Regions from separate parts of the Nonomuraea sp. NPDC050786 genome, predicted to be linked through region 3. Evidence: riboswitches for the same ligand, from Rfam matches in the RefSeq annotation. Region 3 holds a riboswitch; each other region holds the start of a gene.
What was found. A riboswitch is a leader RNA that binds a small molecule or an ion and turns the genes downstream of it on or off. The one in region 3 is predicted to bind cyclic di-AMP.

Region 1 (4,120 bases), on a different contig from region 3:
ACGCGCGGGCGTCGAGCTGCCCCGCACCACCTGGACGCAGTGGGGCTGGGGAAGCGACCGCCGCGTCCCGCTCGACCGGCTGCAGCCCGGAGACCTGCTCTTCAGCAAAGGGCTGGGGCACATGGGCATGTACGCCGGCAACGGCAAGATGGTCCACGCGCCCCAGACCGGAGACGTCATCAAGGTCGTCGACCTCGACGACTACTGGCGTACCCGCCTCCTCGGCGCGGTCCGCCCGTAGCAGGCCGACGGCGGGGTCACACCCGCCGCCCGGAAGAGACGAAGACGGGCAGGGCGACGAAGCCGCGCCCGGAGCGCGACCGCTCCTCCTGATCGGCGAGCCAGACCGCCGCCTCCTCTTCGGTGATGGCGCCCGCCCCCCGCACCGCCTCGGCGAACCCCGACAGCATGGACAGCGTCAGCGCGTGGGTGAACACGGCGGTGTGCACCTCCACGGTGACGTCCTCGAAGCCGGCGTCCAGCAGGAGGTTGCGATAGCCGCGGGCGGCTCGCGGCGCCGGGGTGAGGTCGGCGCGAGCGTGCACGATCCTCCTGGTGAGAGCCGGATGGCCGGAGTCGATGACGACCGTGTCCCAGTCCTGGCCCAGCAGGACGATGTGCCCGCCGTCGGCCAGCACCCGCCTGGCCTCCCGCAGCGCGCGGGCCGGGTCGTCGATCTCGTGATAGACCTTGTCCGCGCGGTAGCCCGCGAGCTCACCGTCCTCGAAGGGCAGGCTGTAGGCGTCCCCCGTACGGAAATCGCGCCCGGGCCACCGCTGCGCGGCCAGCGCCACCGTCCGGTCGACGACGTCCACGCCGACCGCCCGCGCCCCGCGTTCGGCCAGTTCGGCCACCGCCCGACCGGCTCCGCATCCGACGTCGACGACGCCGGCGCCCGGCGGGAGAGCCAGCAGCTCGTAGGAGCGCGTACGCAGCTCCGCGGCGCCGGGAAGGGTTTCGGTGGCGTCCAGCAACGCGATCATGGCGGCGACGTCCGCTTCTGCGGCAATGTTGTGCGACATGCCGGACAGCATGCGACTTAAGGTCGACATGAAGTCAACCGCAGGCGGGCTCGTCAGGGCTTGTACTGCGGATAGCCGTAGCCGACCACCTGGGACGTGGGCCGGATCCGCTCCTCCACCCGGCCGTCGTCCGTGTTGCCCTCGATCGTGGTGATCGTGCCGTTCCGGTTGTCCTGCTTGACCAGGCCCATGTGGTCGATGCCGCTGATGCTCCTCGTGTGCCAGGCGAAGAAGACCACGGCACCGGGCCTGGGTACGGTGCCCCAGCGCCTGTTGGCCACGAACCATCTGGCCCAGGTGACGGTGTAGGAGTCCCAGCCAATGGTCGGCCGGGCGCCGGCCTTCTCACCGACCCAGGCAACGAACATGGCACACCATGGGGCGTTGGCGTAGGACTGCAGCGTGCTGCCGTCGCGGGCCGCCGTCTCCGCCGCCCGGGGCGAGGACATGTACCAGCTCTGGAACGGGGTTCCGCCGCCTGCGGCGTTCTCCGTCACGCCGATCTGGGACTCGGCGATTCTGATCACTTCCTCCGCGCTCACCTGGCCGGGAGCCTTCTGGACGGTGCCCCATTGCGACGATCGCGTCTCGGGCCGGCGATGGACCGCGAAGGCCGGCGTACCGGCGAGGACCGCGCCCACAGCGACGCTCATGCACAGGGCGAGGCGGGAAAGGTTTCCGGTCTGCAGGGCACCCGTGAAGATGTTCTTCACCATAGGGCGTATTGCTCCTTGCTTCCATGCCGCCTACCGGGTTAGCTGACGGGTTCGGGCGTGGAAGTGCCCTATGGGCGCCTCGTGCGGAGGCGCGCCGATTCACCCCAGAGAAACGGTGGGTCCCCGGTTCCGCGAGCTCGCGGATTCGGCGGCCGCGCGACCGCTACGCGAAGTCGTTCGCGCAGGTGAAGCGCGGTCTGGGCAATGCGGGAAGGCGCCGTGCGGCGTCTGGTCCTGCCGCAGATACGCCTAAGTAGCACGAAAGTATTCGAATGGCATATATAGCTGCAAGCAGCACCGGCGAATATTCGCGCGAAACACCCGCAATATAGAAGATTGACTACTTGCTCTTTGTCCTTTCTAGACCTTGCGGCCGGCCGAGCCGTCCGTGAGCGACTCCGCCAGGCGGTCCGCGAGTTCGGTGAGCCAGTCCAAGCGGGGCCCGCCCCGGGCTATGCGGAATCCGTGCCGGCGGCCCCAGAACGCGGCCTGCACGGCATGGAACTGGGCCCAGCGCTGGACGCGTTCCCGATCGAGCTCCGCCGCCTCGGCGAAGACGTCCAGCGTGCGACGGAGGGCCTTGTGCGGGTCATCCGCCTCGAGGAGCGTCAACGCGCGCGACTTGAGCAGGGTGCCGCCGTCGTAAGCGGGGTCTCCGACGTACCCCTTGGGGTCGACGGCCAGCCATGGCTCACGGTCGGCGCGCAGGATGTTCCTGGGATGGAGGTCGCCGTGGACGAGGGTGTCCGGCTGGACGTGGCCCAGCTCGCGGACGGTCGCCACGGCGGCGTCCACCGCGTACGGCGGCAGCGTGTGCGCCAGTTCCTCGGCATCCCGGCGTAGCCCCTGCTCCCAGGTGTCCGCCTGCTCCCGCAGCCGAAGCAGGCCGGGCGGCGCGGGGACGGCCAGCCGGCGGTTGATCCGCCCTGCGACCGTCACCACCTCGTCGCCGTCTTCGACCTCCGCCAGCGTCGACGTCCGTGCCCGCTCGAGCAGCATGGCGAACCGCTCGTCGTCGCGCTCGTGCAGCAGCACGGCCCCGCGCCCCTCCCACGCCGCGAAGGCGTCCGGCTCATGGACGTTGCCGGGATGCGGAAACGACACCTTCAGCACGGCGGCTCCCGCGCCGCCCCGCCGGCGCACCGGGACGATGACCCCGACGCCCCCGTGCATGACCGCACCGTCCGGCACGCCTCCCCAGCGCTCCAGCAGCTCCTCCACGATCGCCGGCAACTCGGCGAGCCACGCCGCTCCGGGCTCTCCTTCACGCTCGACGGTGCTCTGGGCGAACGCCTCGGGTATCTCGATCATTCGGGCACCTTACGCGCCAGGCTGATACAGCGGGAACAGGCCGCCGGCGGCGGGCTCCCGCCCGGTTCGCCGTCAGCGGCCTCCGCCGGCGCGAAGACCCTCCACCGCGGCAAGGATCCCTTTCTTGTCGTAGCCGCCGGTGGGCAGGGTGGCGCCGTGGGCGTGGCGGATGACGCCCTGGGAGTCGATGAGGACGCTGCCTGACTGCTGCAGTGAGCCGAAGACCTTCCTGCTCAGGCCGATCATCTCGTGCGGGGTCCCCCGGCGCCCTACGAGGACGGGGAACGGCACCTGGCGCTCGGCCTTCCACGCGGCCGCTTCCTTACGGTCCTCAGGAACCGCGACGAACACCTGGACGTCGTGGGCCGCGAGCTCGTCGCGGCGCCGGATGAGGTCTTGGACGTGCCTGTTGCAGACCGGGCACGACGTCGAGCGCATGAAATAGATCAGCGAGGCATGACCGCCCCGATGGCCGGACAGGCGCACGGCCTGGCCGTCGGTGTCCTCCAGCACCACGTCGGGCGCAGGCGATCCGGTTTCAAGCATGGCGGAACTCCCTCTTCAAGCTCGGGACTGTGGAAATGCGGCTCGGCTCAGGTCAGGCGCCGGCGGCTTCGGGGTCATGCGGTCCCCCGGCGGGGCCGGTCAGGTCGCCCAGGCTGAGCCGCAGCCGGGTGCGAGCCCGGTGCAGCTGGGACTTCATGGCGGCGTTGCTCAGGCCGAGCACCTCCGCGACCCTCCGGCCCGGGTAGCCCAGTACGTCCCGCATGATCAGCACTCTGCGCTGCACATCGGGGAGCTCCCTGATCGCCTGCGCGACGAGTTCGGCTTCCAGCCGCCGGATGGCCTCGTCCTCGGCCGAGGTGGCCAGATCGGCGCCGGCCTCCGCATCGCGGTCGAACAGCAGTCGCGCGCGGCGCAGGCACTCGTTCCGGACGATTCTGAACATCCACGATGCCAGCGCCCCCGTGGCGCGCAGAGAGCCGATCTTCCGGTAGAGGATGATCAACGCTTCCTGCGCGGCGTCCTCGGCGTCCTGCGGGGACGCACAGAGATGCTCCGCGAAGCGCC
Region 2 (4,120 bases), on a different contig from region 3:
CCCGTCGCCGACGTCTTCCACCGCAACCCGCGCTCGGACCGTACGGTCGTGCTGACCGGCGGCGTACGTACGCCGTCCGACGCCCTGGTGGGCCCGGTGGCCGTGGCGGCGATCCGCCGCCTGCACGTGGACACGCTCTTCCTCGGCGTGCACGGGATGAGCGCACGGGCCGGGTTCACCACGCCGAACCTGCTGGAGTCGGAGACCGACAGGGAGCTGGTGGCGGCCGCCGGCAGGCTGGTCGTCCCCGCCGACCACACCAAGTGGAACACCGTCGGCATCAGCACGATCGCCGAGCTGGGCGAGGCCGACGTGGTCATCAGCGACGCGGGGCTGCCCGAGGACGCACGCACGGAGCTGGCCGAACGGGCCGGAGAACTGATCATCGCGGAGGGCTCGCCTTGAAACGCACCATCACCCATCTGGCCGACGGCCGGGAGCTGATCTACTTCGACCGGCGTGACGACGCCGACAGGAGCGCGCTCGACCGGCGGACGCTCGACCCCCGGCCGGTGGCCTCGGAGCTGCGCTACGACCCGCTGACCGAGGAGTGGATCGCGATGGCGGGGCACCGGCAGACGCGGACGTTCCAGCCGACGGGCTCGGCGAGCGAGTGCCCGCTCTGCCCGTCGTCGGACACGCGGTCGTCGGAGATCCCGGCGTACGACTACGACGTGGTGGTGTTCGAGAACCGCTTCCCCTCCTTCTCCGGAAATTTCGGTACCTATCAGGATGTGGGCGGTTTGAGTGAGGTCCGTCCGGGGGCGGGGAGGTGCGAGGTGGTCTGCTTCACCTCTGAGCACTCGTCCTCCTTCTCCAAGCTCTCCGACGACCAGGTCGGGCTGGTCATGGAGGCGTGGGCCGACCGCACGGCCGAGCTGTCCGGGATCGAGGGCGTGGAGCAGGTGTTCTGCTTCGAGAACCGGGGCGAGGAGATCGGCATCACGCTCGCCCACCCGCACGGCCAGATCTACGCCTACCCGTACGTCACCCCCAGGACCAAGCTCCAGCTCGACGCCGCCAGGCGCTACACGAAGGGCAACCTGTTCGCCGACGTGCTGGCCGCCGAACGGGCCGAGGGGACGCGGGTGGTGGCCGCCAACGAGTTGTGGACGGCGTTCGTGCCCGCCGCCGCGCGCTGGCCGTACGAGGTGCACATCTACCCGCACCGGCAGGTGCCCGATCTGGCCGCGCTGTCGGAGGAGGAGCGCTCGGCGTTCGCGCCGCTCTACACCTCGGTGCTGCGGGCCTTCGACGGCCTGTTCGGCGTCGTGATGCCGTACATCTCGGCCTGGCACCAGGCGCCCGTGCGGCGGGACCGCGATCTCGCTTACCTGCACCTGGAGCTGTTCAGCATCAGGCGGGCGCCGGGGAAGCTCAAGTTCCTGGCCGGGTCGGAGTCGGCCATGGGAGCTTTCGTGAACGACGTGCTGCCGGAGGAGGCCGCGCGTATGCTTCGATCACAAGTAGATCACTATTAGATTGCTAGTTAGGGTCGCATTACTCGTGATCTACCACTAGCATCCCTTTTGCACCGGTTGTCACCACCGTTGCGCGCCTAATCCCGGGCGTGTCGCCCGGGAGCCGGGGACCCACCTAGTTCTGGGGTGAGTCCGACCACGTGTCGGTAGGGCACCTCCGCGCCCGAACCCGTCAGCTAACCCGGCCGGCAGAGGGAGAGGATCATTCCACGTGGCGGCTGTGTCCCGCGTGTCCCCCGTGACTCTGGCCATCGGCCTCATCACCGCCGCCGCCGTCGCCCTCCTCCCGGCGACCGCGGCGTCGGCGGCCCCCAAGCCGTCGGAGGCGCAGCTCCGCGCCCAGCTCAAGCAGCTCAACAGCAAGGTCGACAAGCTCATCGAGAAGTACAACCTCAAGCGCGTAGAGCTCGCCAAGGCGCAGCAGGCCGCCAAGGCCGCCAAGGAGCGCCTGGCCGTCGCGGAGCAGACGCTGGCCGCGGCCGAGCAGCGGGTCGCCGACATCGCCAGCATGCGCTACCAGAACCACGACCCCTCGGTGCCCGCCGTCCTGCTCTCGGCCAACGGCGGCGGCGCGGCCCTGCTGGAGCAGCTCACGGCCGAGCAGCAGGCCGTCGTGCAGGGAGTGGCCAAGGCCCGTGACGACAAGAAGAGCGCCTCCGACCAGGCCGCCGCGCTCGCCGTCCAGATCGGCGCGGACGCGAAGGAGGTGTCCGCGCAGCGGGACGAGGCCCAGGACGTCATCGACGACATCCAGAAGAAGCTCAAGGACCTGGTGCCGTTCGGTCCGGGCCGCAACGCGAACGGCAGCTGGGCGCCGGAGCTGCCCACGGGCTCGGACAACATCACGGCCCGTACGCGGCTGATGAAGGCGGAGGTGGCGAAGAACTTCAAGCTGCCGTACGAGGTGGGCTGCTTCCGCTCGGGCTCCAGCGGCGAGCACCCGCTGGGACGGGCCTGCGACTTCATGATGAGCACCGGCGGCACGACGCCCTCGGCCGCCAACAACGCCCTGGGCGACCGCATCGCGGCGTGGGCGCTCGCGAACCAGGGCAAGCTCGGGGTCAAGTACGTGATCTGGAAGCAGCGCATCAACATGGGCTCGGGCTGGCGGGCCATGGCGGACCGCGGCAGCATCACCGAGAACCACTACGACCACGTGCACATCTCCATGAACTGAACGCGCTCCGGCCGCCTCCAGATAGGGTCAAACCCCATGAACGACTCCCGGATACCCCCGCCGCTCACCGGCGACGAGCGCACCGTGCTGAACAACTGGCTCGAGTGGCACCGGGCCACCCTGGCCTTCAAGTGCGCCGGCCTGTCGGACGAGCAACTGCGCCTGCGCTCCGCCCCGCCCTCGACGCTGTCCCTGCTCGGGCTGGTGAGGCACCTGGCGCACGTCGAGCGCGTCTGGTTCCGCCGCGTGCTGAACGGCGAGGACCTCCCCAAGCTCTGGGACAAGGACCGCGACAACGACGCCGACTTCAACGACGTGGACACCGCCTCGGTCAAGGAGGCCTTCGCGACCTGGGAGGAGGAGATCGGGCACGCGCGCGCCATCTCGGCCGCCAAGCCGCTGGACGCCGTCGGCGACCGCAACGGCCAGGACTGCACGCACCGCTGGATCCTCGTCCACGTGATCGAGGAGTACGCCCGGCACAACGGCCATGCCGACCTGCTACGCGAGCTCATCGACGGGGCGATCGGAGAATGACGGCCCGACGGCGGAGCGATCCCGGCTCCGCCGTGACAACTGAATCAGGGTTCGGTGCGGAACAGGGCCCAGACGGCCTTGCCGCCGCGGGCGAGGGGGTCCCAGCCCCAGCACTGGCTGTACGTCTCGACGATGTAGAGGCCGCGCCCGTTCTCCGAGATGAAGTCCGGCTCCTTGGGGCGCGGCACCTCGTCGCTCGGGTCCGCCACGGCCAGCAGCACGTGCGGCTGTACGCGCATCAGCAGCAGCTCGATCTCACGCCGTCCCGCCGCGTACATCGCGTAGCGGACCGCGTTGGTGACCAGCTCCGACACCACCAGCGCCGCGTCGTCGCCGAGCTCGTGCAGCCCCCACTTCCGCAGGGTCGAGCGGGTCACGTCCCTGGCCGTCTTCACGGAGTCGGCCTGAAAGGGCAGCGGGCACGCGGTGGTGTCCGGCTTCCCGCCCATGAGCAGGCAGTCGAAGCCCACCTCTCGAGTGATCTGCAGAGCATCGGCAGTGGCCAGAGGGTCCTCCACCATGCCGCCGATACCTCCCCGTTCAGCCCGAGTTAGTGCATGTTTGGCCCAATATGCACTAAGCCATCATGGGTCACGATCGCTGCAGCTGCAAGACCCAAATGCACGTGCAGTTGCATTGTGCAGCAGCAAGCGGCGTTTTGGGGCGTTGGTCTCCTAATCCGGACACGAGGTTGAGACCTTGTCATACCCGGCAATGTGGTGTCACTGTGTGTGCGGACCTTGATAGGAGGCAAAGTGACGCAGAACCAGCCGGGTTCCGGACCGACGGCGCTGCGCATCCTCCTGGGCTCCCAGCTGCGCAAGCTCAGGGAAGCAAAGAACGTCACTCGTGAGGAGGCCGGCCACCTCATCCGGGGCTCGGAATCCAAGATCAGCCGCATGGAGCTGGGCCGAGTGGGGTTCAA
Region 3 (4,120 bases):
CGGCTCGGGGCGGCGCTGGTGATCGACGACGTGCGGGCGGGGTTCAGGGTGGACCTGCGCGGCTCCTGGGAGCCCTATGGCGTACGCCCTGACCTGACGGCCTGGTCGAAGGCCATGGCCAACGGCTACCCGATCGCGGCCGTCACCGGCACGGACGCGCTGCGCGGGCCCGCGCAGACGCTCTACTCCACCGGCTCGTTCTGGTTCTCGGCGGTCGCGATGGCGGCGGCCAAGGCCACCATCGAGACCCTGCGCGACGAGGACGGCATCGGTGCCATGGAGCGGGCCGGCACGCAGCTCCGCGAAGGGCTGTACGCGCAGGCCAAGTCCCACGGGTTCGTGGTGAACCAGACGGGACCGGTGACGATCCCGTGGCTCAGCTTCGACGGGGACGCCGACCTCTCCGTCGCGATGTACTGGAGCGACGCCTGCCTGCGGCACGGGGTCTACCTGCACCCGTGGCACAACTGGTTCATGTCGGCCGCGCACACGGAGGCGGACGTGGCGAAGGCGCTGGAGGGCACGGACCAGGCGTTCGCCGAGACCCGCGCCCACTTCGGCTAGGCGGTCAGGTGGCGGTGAGCTTGGTGATCTCGGCCACGATGGACGGCCAGAGCGGGCGCGGCAGGTCGTGGCCCATGCCCGGGTAGGTCACCAGGCGGGCGCCCGGGACGGCCGCGGCCGTGGCGTGGCCGGCGGCGACCGGGATGAGCTGGTCGGCCTCCCCGTGCAGCACCAGCGTGGGCACCCGTACGCCGGCGAGCAGCTCCGTGCGGTCGGGCGAGGCCATGATCGCGGCGAGCTGCCTGGCCGTGCCGTCGGGGTCGAAGCAGCGGTCGTACGCCAGCCCGGCCAGCTCGCGGATCCTCTCGTGGTCCAGCTCGAACCCGGGCGAGCCGAGAACCGACCAGGTCCGCACCGCCTGGGCCAGCACGGCTTCGCGGTCGGCGGGCGGCCTGGCCATGAGAGCGGCGAGCGCGGCCTCCGTCGGCGGGGCCACCGAGGGGCCGGGCGTGGACATGATCGAGGTCAGGGTGAGCACCCGCTCGGGGTGGCGGATGGCCAGAGCCTGGGCGATCATGCCGCCCATCGAGGCGCCGACCACGTGCGCGGCGGGCCAGCCGAGGGCGTCCATGAGCCCCGCCGCGTCGTCGGCCAGGTCGTCCAGCAGGTACGACGAGGGCGCTCCCAGCACAGGAGCGCCCTGGTCATGGAAGTGGGTGGACAGGCCCGCGTCGCGGTTGTCGAACCGTACGACGTGATGTCCCTGCTCCGCCAGTAATGCGCAGAGCCCTTCGTCCCAGTGGATGAGCTGCGCGCCGAGCCCCATGATGAGCAGCAGGGGACGGCCCTCGGGCGGGCCGAAGCTCTCGTAGGCGATGTCGATGCCGTTCGCGGCTGCACGGGTGGTCACGACGACCAGAATGACATTCTGGTCGCAGCCCGTAAAGGTCAGAGCTTGATGAGGCTCCGGACGCGGTCGCTGGCGAGCGCCATGCTGCCGCCTGCCACGGCCACGGCGCCGGCCACGACGGCGGCCGCGGTCTTCGAGACCGGTGCGGGCACGTCCTGAGCGGCCGCGGGCTCGGGCGCGGGCGGCTCGGCCGGGTTGTCGTCCTGCTCGGCCCAGGCGCCGGTCGAGAACGCGACCGGGAAGTTCTTCTTGCCGGGCCCGTTGCCCCACTTGGTGATGACGTAGTCGACCTTGATGTGGCCCTCGCCGCCGATGCCGTCGACGCCCAGCGTGTCGGAGTTGAAGCTGCCGCCGGTGAGCTCCGCGAACGTCTTGGCATCCAGGTCCAGCATGACCCCGCGGTTGGAGGGCTCGCCCGGGCCACGGTCGCCGACGAAGAAGGGCACCTTCTTGCCCTTGTAGACCACGTAACCCTCGGTCATGAGCGGCCAGCTCGGGCTGGCGGCCAGACCCTTCTGCATGGGCTTGCCGCTGGCGGGCAGCCCGGTGTCACCGGCTCTGCCGGAGGAGTCGTCCCAGAAGTACGAAGCCGTGGTCGAGCCCTTGAGCAGGACCTTCTCTTCGGTGTTCGGATCGGCGTGAGCCGCGGTGCCGGCGATGGTCAGCGCGCCTACCGTGGAGGCGGTGATCAGAGCGAGTGAACGCAGGCCAAAACGTGCAGACATGAAAAGTAAAGTCCTTCGCGACGGGGGCAGGGAGGTTGCGCTCACTCGAAAAAGGGCGTAGCAGGTCAAAGCACCTGACAAGGGGGGAAAGCTACGCAGAGCGCGGAAGGATCCTGAGGAAGGGGCCGCTCAGCAGGCGGCGACTATCACGCTGTCCGAGGGTTCGACGCGGTCGTCCAAGTTGTTCACATGTCCTCTCCATCTCGCCTACCGGGTTAGCTGGCGGGTTCGGGCGTGGAGATGCCCTACCGACACGCGGTCGGATTCACCCCAATTGCGGTGGGTCCCCGGTTCCCGAGCGTTCGGGATTCGGCGCCAGCCGGCTGTTCCTCCTGGGTGAGGTCCACGCCACCGGCTGTGAATTGGCCAACACTCTAACCACGCATTCCGGACATACGCAAACACTTCGTCATGAATCCGGCAGAAGATCTACCTACCCCGACAAAGAAAAAAGGGGGCACGGCACCGCCGTACCCCCTGAAAATGCCAGCCTCAGCCGCCGCTCTTGCGCCTGAATGATCTTTTACTCGCAGCCGGACCGTGCGACCCGTGAATCTTCGACGAGTCACCGCCCCTGCCACCCGCGCCCGAGCCCGCGTGCTGATTACGCTTGCGCTCCAGCGCCTCGCGGAACTTGCGCTTCAACTCGTCCTCGGGAGTCTCGCTGACTTCCTGCTCCGGTGTATCCGCCATGAGGACCTCCATGGTGTTGGGGACACTCACAGCTTCGCATGGGCCCGCTTATGACGCGAAACCGGCTTCCACCCTGCCCTGCGGGACGGCGGGCACCTCCAGCCGCCTGCCCGGCATCGCCACCAGCGCCACCAGGGCGATCACCGCCCCCGCCACGCCGAGCGACGGGATGACCAGGGACGCGGCGGAGGCGTGCGCGGCGGCCAGGCCGTGCGCGGGCGCCTCCGCGGCGACGGTGGAGCCGTAGAGGGTGCCGCCGACGGCCAGCGCGACGGAGCCGCCGATCTGGCGGAAGAAGGTCAGGTTCGCCGAGGCGGTGCCGATGTACTGCGGCTCGACCGACTGCTGCGCGGCCACGGTCAGCCCGGAGAGCATCGGGCCCATGCCCAGCCCGATCAGCAGCATCCAGCCCGCAAGGAGCGCCCCGGCGGTGTGCGCGGTCAGGTTCACGCAGAGCAGGGTGCCCGCGACCAGCAGGAACGGCGACACGACCAGCCACGGCTTGTAGACCCTGGTCCTGGACATGAGCGCCCCCATGAGGGCGCTGCCCACGACCATCGCCAGCGTCATCGGGTAGATCCTCAGCCCCGACTCGGTGGCGCTGACGCCCAGGGACTCCTGGAAGTAGCGCGGCAGGAATACGACTCCCGCGTACATGCAGAAAGCCGTGCAGAACGACGTGACGTTCACCAGCGTGTACGTGCGGTTGCCGAACAGGTGCATCGGCATGATCGGACTGGCCGCCCGCCTCTCGACCAGCACGAACACCACGAGCAGCGCGAGCGCGAGCGCGATCGGCCCAGCCACGGCGGCGTCGGTCCAGGTCTGCCCGTCCAGGCCCTTCTCCGTCAGCCCCAGCAGCAGCGAGCTGATGGCCACGGTGAAGACCGCGATGCCCGCGTAGTCGGGGCGCCCACCTCCGGTGCCCGGCCGGTGCGGCAGGCGGAGCACGACGATGGCGATCAGCGCGAGGCCGAGCGGCACGTTCACGTAGAAGGACCACCGCCAGCTCGCGTGGTCGGTGAAGAGCCCGCCGAGGAACGGCCCCGCCAGGTACGTCAGCCCCATCACGCCGCCGAGCGCGCCCTGCACGCGGGCGCCGCTCTTTCCCGGCCCCGGGGGGAACATGTCCATCACCAACGCCATCGACAGCGGCAGCAGCGCGCCCGCGCCGAGGCCCTGGAGCGCGCGGAAGCCGATCAGCTGCGCCATGTCCTGGGCCGCCCCGCACAATGCCGAGCCCGCCACGAACACCACCATCCCGACCAGCAGCAGCGGCTTCCTCCCG
Region 4 (4,120 bases), on a different contig from region 3:
AAGGGGAGCTCACGGGGGAGACGGCGGCGGTGCCCGCGCTGGCGGCCTGGGTGGGCCGGTTCGCGGCCGCGCTGGGGGTGGAGGCGCCGCTGCTGGTGGCGGGGCATGACATCGGGGGCGCGGTCGCGCAGCACCTGCTGGTGGAGTCGGAGGTGGCGCGGCTGGCACTGGTCAATTCGGTCACGTACGACTCCTGGCCGGTGTCCGGGGTGGCGCATTACCGGGATCCCGCGGTGGTGGCGGCGACGACCGTGGAGGAGTTGCTGGCCGCGCGCCGCAAGGCCGTCACGACCGCGCTGGGGCGGCCGGCCTCCGAGGCGGAGCTGGCGGACTACCTGGATCCATGGAATGACCTGCGGGTGGGCCGGTCCTGGATGGCTCTGGCGGGTGCGGCCGACAGCCGCTTCACGCTGGAGCTCGTGCCCGCGCTGCAGGCGGACGAGACGCCGAAGCTGCTGGTGTGGGGGGAGGATGACCCATTCCAAAAGGTCCGGTACGCCGAGCGTTTCGTCGCGGAGATGCCGAACAGCACGCTCGTCCGCGTTCCCGGGGCCGGGCACATCCCGATGGAGAACGACCCGGCCGGGGTCGCCCGGGCTCTGGCGGATTTCTTTCTTTCGTGACGGGGCTCAGCTCGCACGGCGGGTGCGTTCGTGGGCGGCGACGGCGACGACCACCAGGAGGGCCAGGGCGACGGCGAGCGGCAGTGCGGGGCCGACGTGCAGGTACAGGGTGGCCCCGATGAGGGCGCCGAGGAACATCGCCACGACGGACGCGGACCGGCGCAGGGCCGCCCGGCCGGGGGTGTCGGCGGCCAGGCCGGTGAGGGTGCTGGTGAGGACGTTGGTGACCAGGTCGGGGACGGCCAGCCCGCGTACGGAGGCGTTCTGCAGGCCCATGCCGTACGCGAGCAGTCCGATGAGCGCCGCCCTGGGGCCGGTGTGATGGTGACCTGAGATCAGGTCCACGGCGAAAGCGGTGGCGACGAGCAGGGCGTGTGCGGCGGTAGCGGTGGCGAACGCGCGCCGGGCGTTCGCCACCCACCTGCTCGCCTGCCCGACGGTCCACGCGCCCGCTCCGAAGGCCGCGAGGGCCAGGAGGGAGGCCCATGCCGACATCTCGCGATCTCCGGCCAGGGCGAAGCCGAGGAAGACGATGTTGCCGGTCATGTTGGCCACGAAGACGCGGCCCAGGCCGAGGAAGCTGATGGCGTCCACGAGGCCGGTGACGACGGCCAGGAGGATCAGCAGGGCGGGCAGGACGCCGTGCGGGTTCGCGCCGCGGGGGAACAGCCCGTCGGCGACCCACTGGAGTCCGCCTCTCACGGACGCTCCGCGAGCACGGCTCCGGGTGGGCTGGGTCCCATGGCGGCTCCTTGGCGGGCGAGGCTTCGCGCGTGGCTCTTCTCCGGAGCCTGCTCCCCTGAGGGGTCTTCCCAGGTGACGGGCCCCTCACCCGAGCCGGCCGCCGCCACCCGCCCCGCCCGGCCTGCGCTGCCCGGCCCGCACTGGGGTGGAGCGGCGCGCTGCCGGGTGATCGGCCTGTACGTCCGGGCTCCGGCCCGAGCACTCGAAGGAGCCCGAGCACTCGAAAGAGCCCCGCCCAGCGTTGCCTGCACAAACGCGACGAGCGCGCACCCCCGAGGGGACGCGCGCTCGTCGCGGTGGCGGGAAGGGTCAGCCGGCGTACTGCGGGTAGCCGTAGCCGACGACCTGGGAGGTCGGGCGGATGCGCTCCTCGACCTTGCCGTTGCCGGTGTTGCCCTCGACGGTCGAGATGGTGCCGTCGCCGTTGTCCTTCTCGACGAACCCGACGTGGTTGATGGCGTCGAGGTCCTTGCTGCCGTTCCAGGCGAAGAAGACGACGGCGCCGGGCTTGGGCTCGGTGCCGAAGCGGTGGTTGGCCTGGAACCACTTGGCGTAGGCGACGGTGTAAGCGTCCCAGCCGACCTGCGGGCGGGCGCCGATCTGCTCGCCGACCCAGGAGACGAACATCGCGCACCACGGCGCGTTGATGTATTCGGCGCGGGTGCCGCCGTCACGGGCGATGGTCTCGGCGGCCCGCTGCGAGGCGGCGTACCACTTCTGGTACGGCGTGCCGCCGCCGTAGGCGTTCTCGGAGATGCCGACCTGGGACTTGGCGAGCGCCAGGACCTGGGCGGCGGTAACGGTGATCTTGGTTTCCCGCTTGGCACGGTCGTCGTCGTGCGTGTTCGCGGCGGCCGCGGTGACCGGCAGCTTCTCCTGGGCGGCGGCGGTGCCCATGTGGGCGCCGAACCCGGAGGCGAGGACGGTGGCGCCGAGCACGGCTCGGGCGATGTTGGTCTTCGTGGCACCGGTGATGCGGAATTTGGCCATCGAGGGGGTTGCTCCTTGCTTCCATGCCGCTTACCGGGTTAGCTGACGGGTTCGGGCGTGGAAGCTGCCCTACGGCACCGAAGTGCCGATTCACCCCAAGGACGTGGGTCCCCGGTTCCGCACGCAGGCGGATTCAGCGGTCACAGGACGGTCCTGTGATGTGTTGTGCGATGGTCGGACATCGCCGGACAAACCGGACGAATGTCACAAGAATGCCTTAAACGTAATACATAAGGCAAGAGGTTACAAATCCGTAACCCTCCCGCTAGGCGAGCTGCCTGCGGGCAGCGGCCAGGAGCCCCATCATGGCAAGGGACTCGTCAAGCGGCATGACCGAGCTCTCGGTCCTGCCTTCGGCCGTCGCGGCGCGGACTTCGCGGAGCTCCCCGGCGTAGCCGTTGTCCGCCGGATCGAGCACATGCTCCTCCGGCTCCATGGCGGGCCCGGAAAGTAAAATCCGCTGCGGCGCCCAGAACGGGGCCTGGATGTCCGCGCGCATCCGAGTCCCTACAACACTGGCCTGGTTCGGGTAATTCCCGAGCAAGGAAGTTTCCACCAGAGCCCGCCTGCCGTCGGGGTAGAGCAGCACCCCGGCCGCCTCCGCGTCCACCCCGTTGGGCGCCAGGGAGCCGGTGATTCGCAGGTCGGAGGGCATGCCGAGGAGCAGCTGAGCCAGGCCGAACGGGTAGATCCCCAGGTCGAGCAGGGCCCCGCCGCCCAGCTCCGGCGCCCAGAGCCGGTGCTCCGGATTGTAGGGCTTGGCGAAGCCGAAGGTGGCGTGCACGGAGCGGATGTCGCCGAAGCGCTCGTCGGCCGCGATCTTCTGGATGAGCGGGTTGAACCGCATCCACATCGCTTCCATCAGGAACACGCCTGCCTCGCGCGCCAGCCGTACCATCTTCTCCGCGTCGTCCACGGTGGCGGCCAGCGGCTTCTCGCACAGAACGGCCTTGCCCGCGGCGATGGCGGCCTCGGCCACCTGCAGGTGCTGGGCGTGCGGCGTCGCGACGTAGACGGCGTCCACGGCCGGATCGGCGCACAGCTGCTCATAGGAGCCGTACGCCGACTCCGCGCCCAAGGTGGCGGCGAGCTCCTGCGCCCGGCCTAAGTCCCTGGACCCGACGGCGGCCACCCGCATTCCCGGCTCGGCCACGATGGCCGCTCCCACGGTCCGCGCGATACCGCCTGTCGCCGCAATGCCCCACGCAAAATCCCGCACGCGGAAGATCGTAGACCAATCACCTCATGTTGAACGTGTCCGGGTCGGGGCCGAAGCGCTCGCCCCTGTTCAGCGCGCCGATGGCGGCCATGTCCTCCGGGTCGAGGACGAAGTCGAACACGTTGATGTTCTCGGCCATCCGCGAGGGGGACACCGACTTCGGGATGACGACGTTGCCGAGCTGCAGGTGCCAGCGGAGCACGATCTGGGCGGGAGTCCTGCCGTACTTGCCGGAGAGCACGGCCAGCGCCGGGTCGTCGAGCAGCCCCCGCCCCTGGCCGATCGGGCTCCACGCCTCGGTGAGGATGCCGTTGGCCTCGTGGAAGGCGCGCATCTCGTGCTGCTGCAGGTACGGGTGGAGCTCGATCTGGTTGATCGACGGCACGATGCCGGTCTCGTTCATCAGCCGGGTCAGGTGCTCCACCGTGAAGTTGGAGGTGCCGATGGCCTTGGCCCGCCCGTCACGGTAGATCTTCTCCATCGCCGTCCACGCCTGCACGTACCTGTCCTGCTTCGGCAGCGGCCAGTGGATGAGGAAGAGGTC

Region 1: linked by a shared signal. The riboswitch ahead of AB0H84_RS18555 (CHAP domain-containing protein) and the one ahead of AB0H84_RS23895 (hypothetical protein) in region 3 are both predicted to bind cyclic di-AMP.
Region 2: linked by a shared signal. The riboswitch ahead of AB0H84_RS42715 (hypothetical protein) and the one ahead of AB0H84_RS23895 (hypothetical protein) in region 3 are both predicted to bind cyclic di-AMP.
Region 4: linked by a shared signal. The riboswitch ahead of AB0H84_RS17705 (CHAP domain-containing protein) and the one ahead of AB0H84_RS23895 (hypothetical protein) in region 3 are both predicted to bind cyclic di-AMP.

What each region holds. Positions count from the first base shown of each region.
Region 1 covers NZ_JBFAHJ010000008.1:318,477-322,596, forward strand. Annotated here, with positions in the region: gene AB0H84_RS18545 (NlpC/P60 family protein) at 1-241, shown strand, start outside; gene AB0H84_RS18550 (methyltransferase domain-containing protein) at 258-1,022, opposite strand; gene AB0H84_RS18555 (CHAP domain-containing protein) at 1,076-1,738, opposite strand; cyclic di-AMP (ydaO/yuaA leader) riboswitch at 1,751-1,899, opposite strand; gene AB0H84_RS18560 (aminoglycoside phosphotransferase family protein) at 2,099-3,049, opposite strand; gene AB0H84_RS18565 (peroxiredoxin family protein) at 3,122-3,595, opposite strand; gene AB0H84_RS18570 (RNA polymerase sigma factor) at 3,648-4,120, opposite strand, start outside.
Region 2 covers NZ_JBFAHJ010000033.1:116,166-120,285, forward strand. Annotated here, with positions in the region: gene AB0H84_RS42705 (DeoR/GlpR family DNA-binding transcription regulator) at 1-405, shown strand, start outside; gene galT (galactose-1-phosphate uridylyltransferase) at 402-1,481, shown strand; cyclic di-AMP (ydaO/yuaA leader) riboswitch at 1,546-1,686, shown strand; gene AB0H84_RS42715 (hypothetical protein) at 1,711-2,658, shown strand; gene AB0H84_RS42720 (DinB family protein) at 2,695-3,195, shown strand; gene AB0H84_RS42725 (ATP-binding protein) at 3,240-3,716, opposite strand; gene AB0H84_RS42730 (helix-turn-helix transcriptional regulator) at 3,951-4,120, shown strand, end outside.
Region 3 covers NZ_JBFAHJ010000013.1:63,861-67,980, reverse strand. Annotated here, with positions in the region: gene AB0H84_RS23905 (aminotransferase class III-fold pyridoxal phosphate-dependent enzyme) at 1-564, shown strand, start outside; gene AB0H84_RS23900 (alpha/beta hydrolase) at 569-1,414, opposite strand; partial or broken gene AB0H84_RS23895 (hypothetical protein) at 1,660-2,025, opposite strand; cyclic di-AMP (ydaO/yuaA leader) riboswitch at 2,329-2,464, opposite strand; gene AB0H84_RS23890 (DUF5302 domain-containing protein) at 2,632-2,832, opposite strand; gene AB0H84_RS23885 (MDR family MFS transporter) at 2,881-4,120, opposite strand, start outside.
Region 4 covers NZ_JBFAHJ010000008.1:128,102-132,221, reverse strand. Annotated here, with positions in the region: gene AB0H84_RS17715 (alpha/beta hydrolase) at 1-623, shown strand, start outside; gene AB0H84_RS17710 (YoaK family protein) at 630-1,325, opposite strand; gene AB0H84_RS17705 (CHAP domain-containing protein) at 1,677-2,357, opposite strand; cyclic di-AMP (ydaO/yuaA leader) riboswitch at 2,370-2,506, opposite strand; gene AB0H84_RS17700 (Gfo/Idh/MocA family oxidoreductase) at 2,623-3,576, opposite strand; gene AB0H84_RS17695 (aldo/keto reductase) at 3,596-4,120, opposite strand, start outside.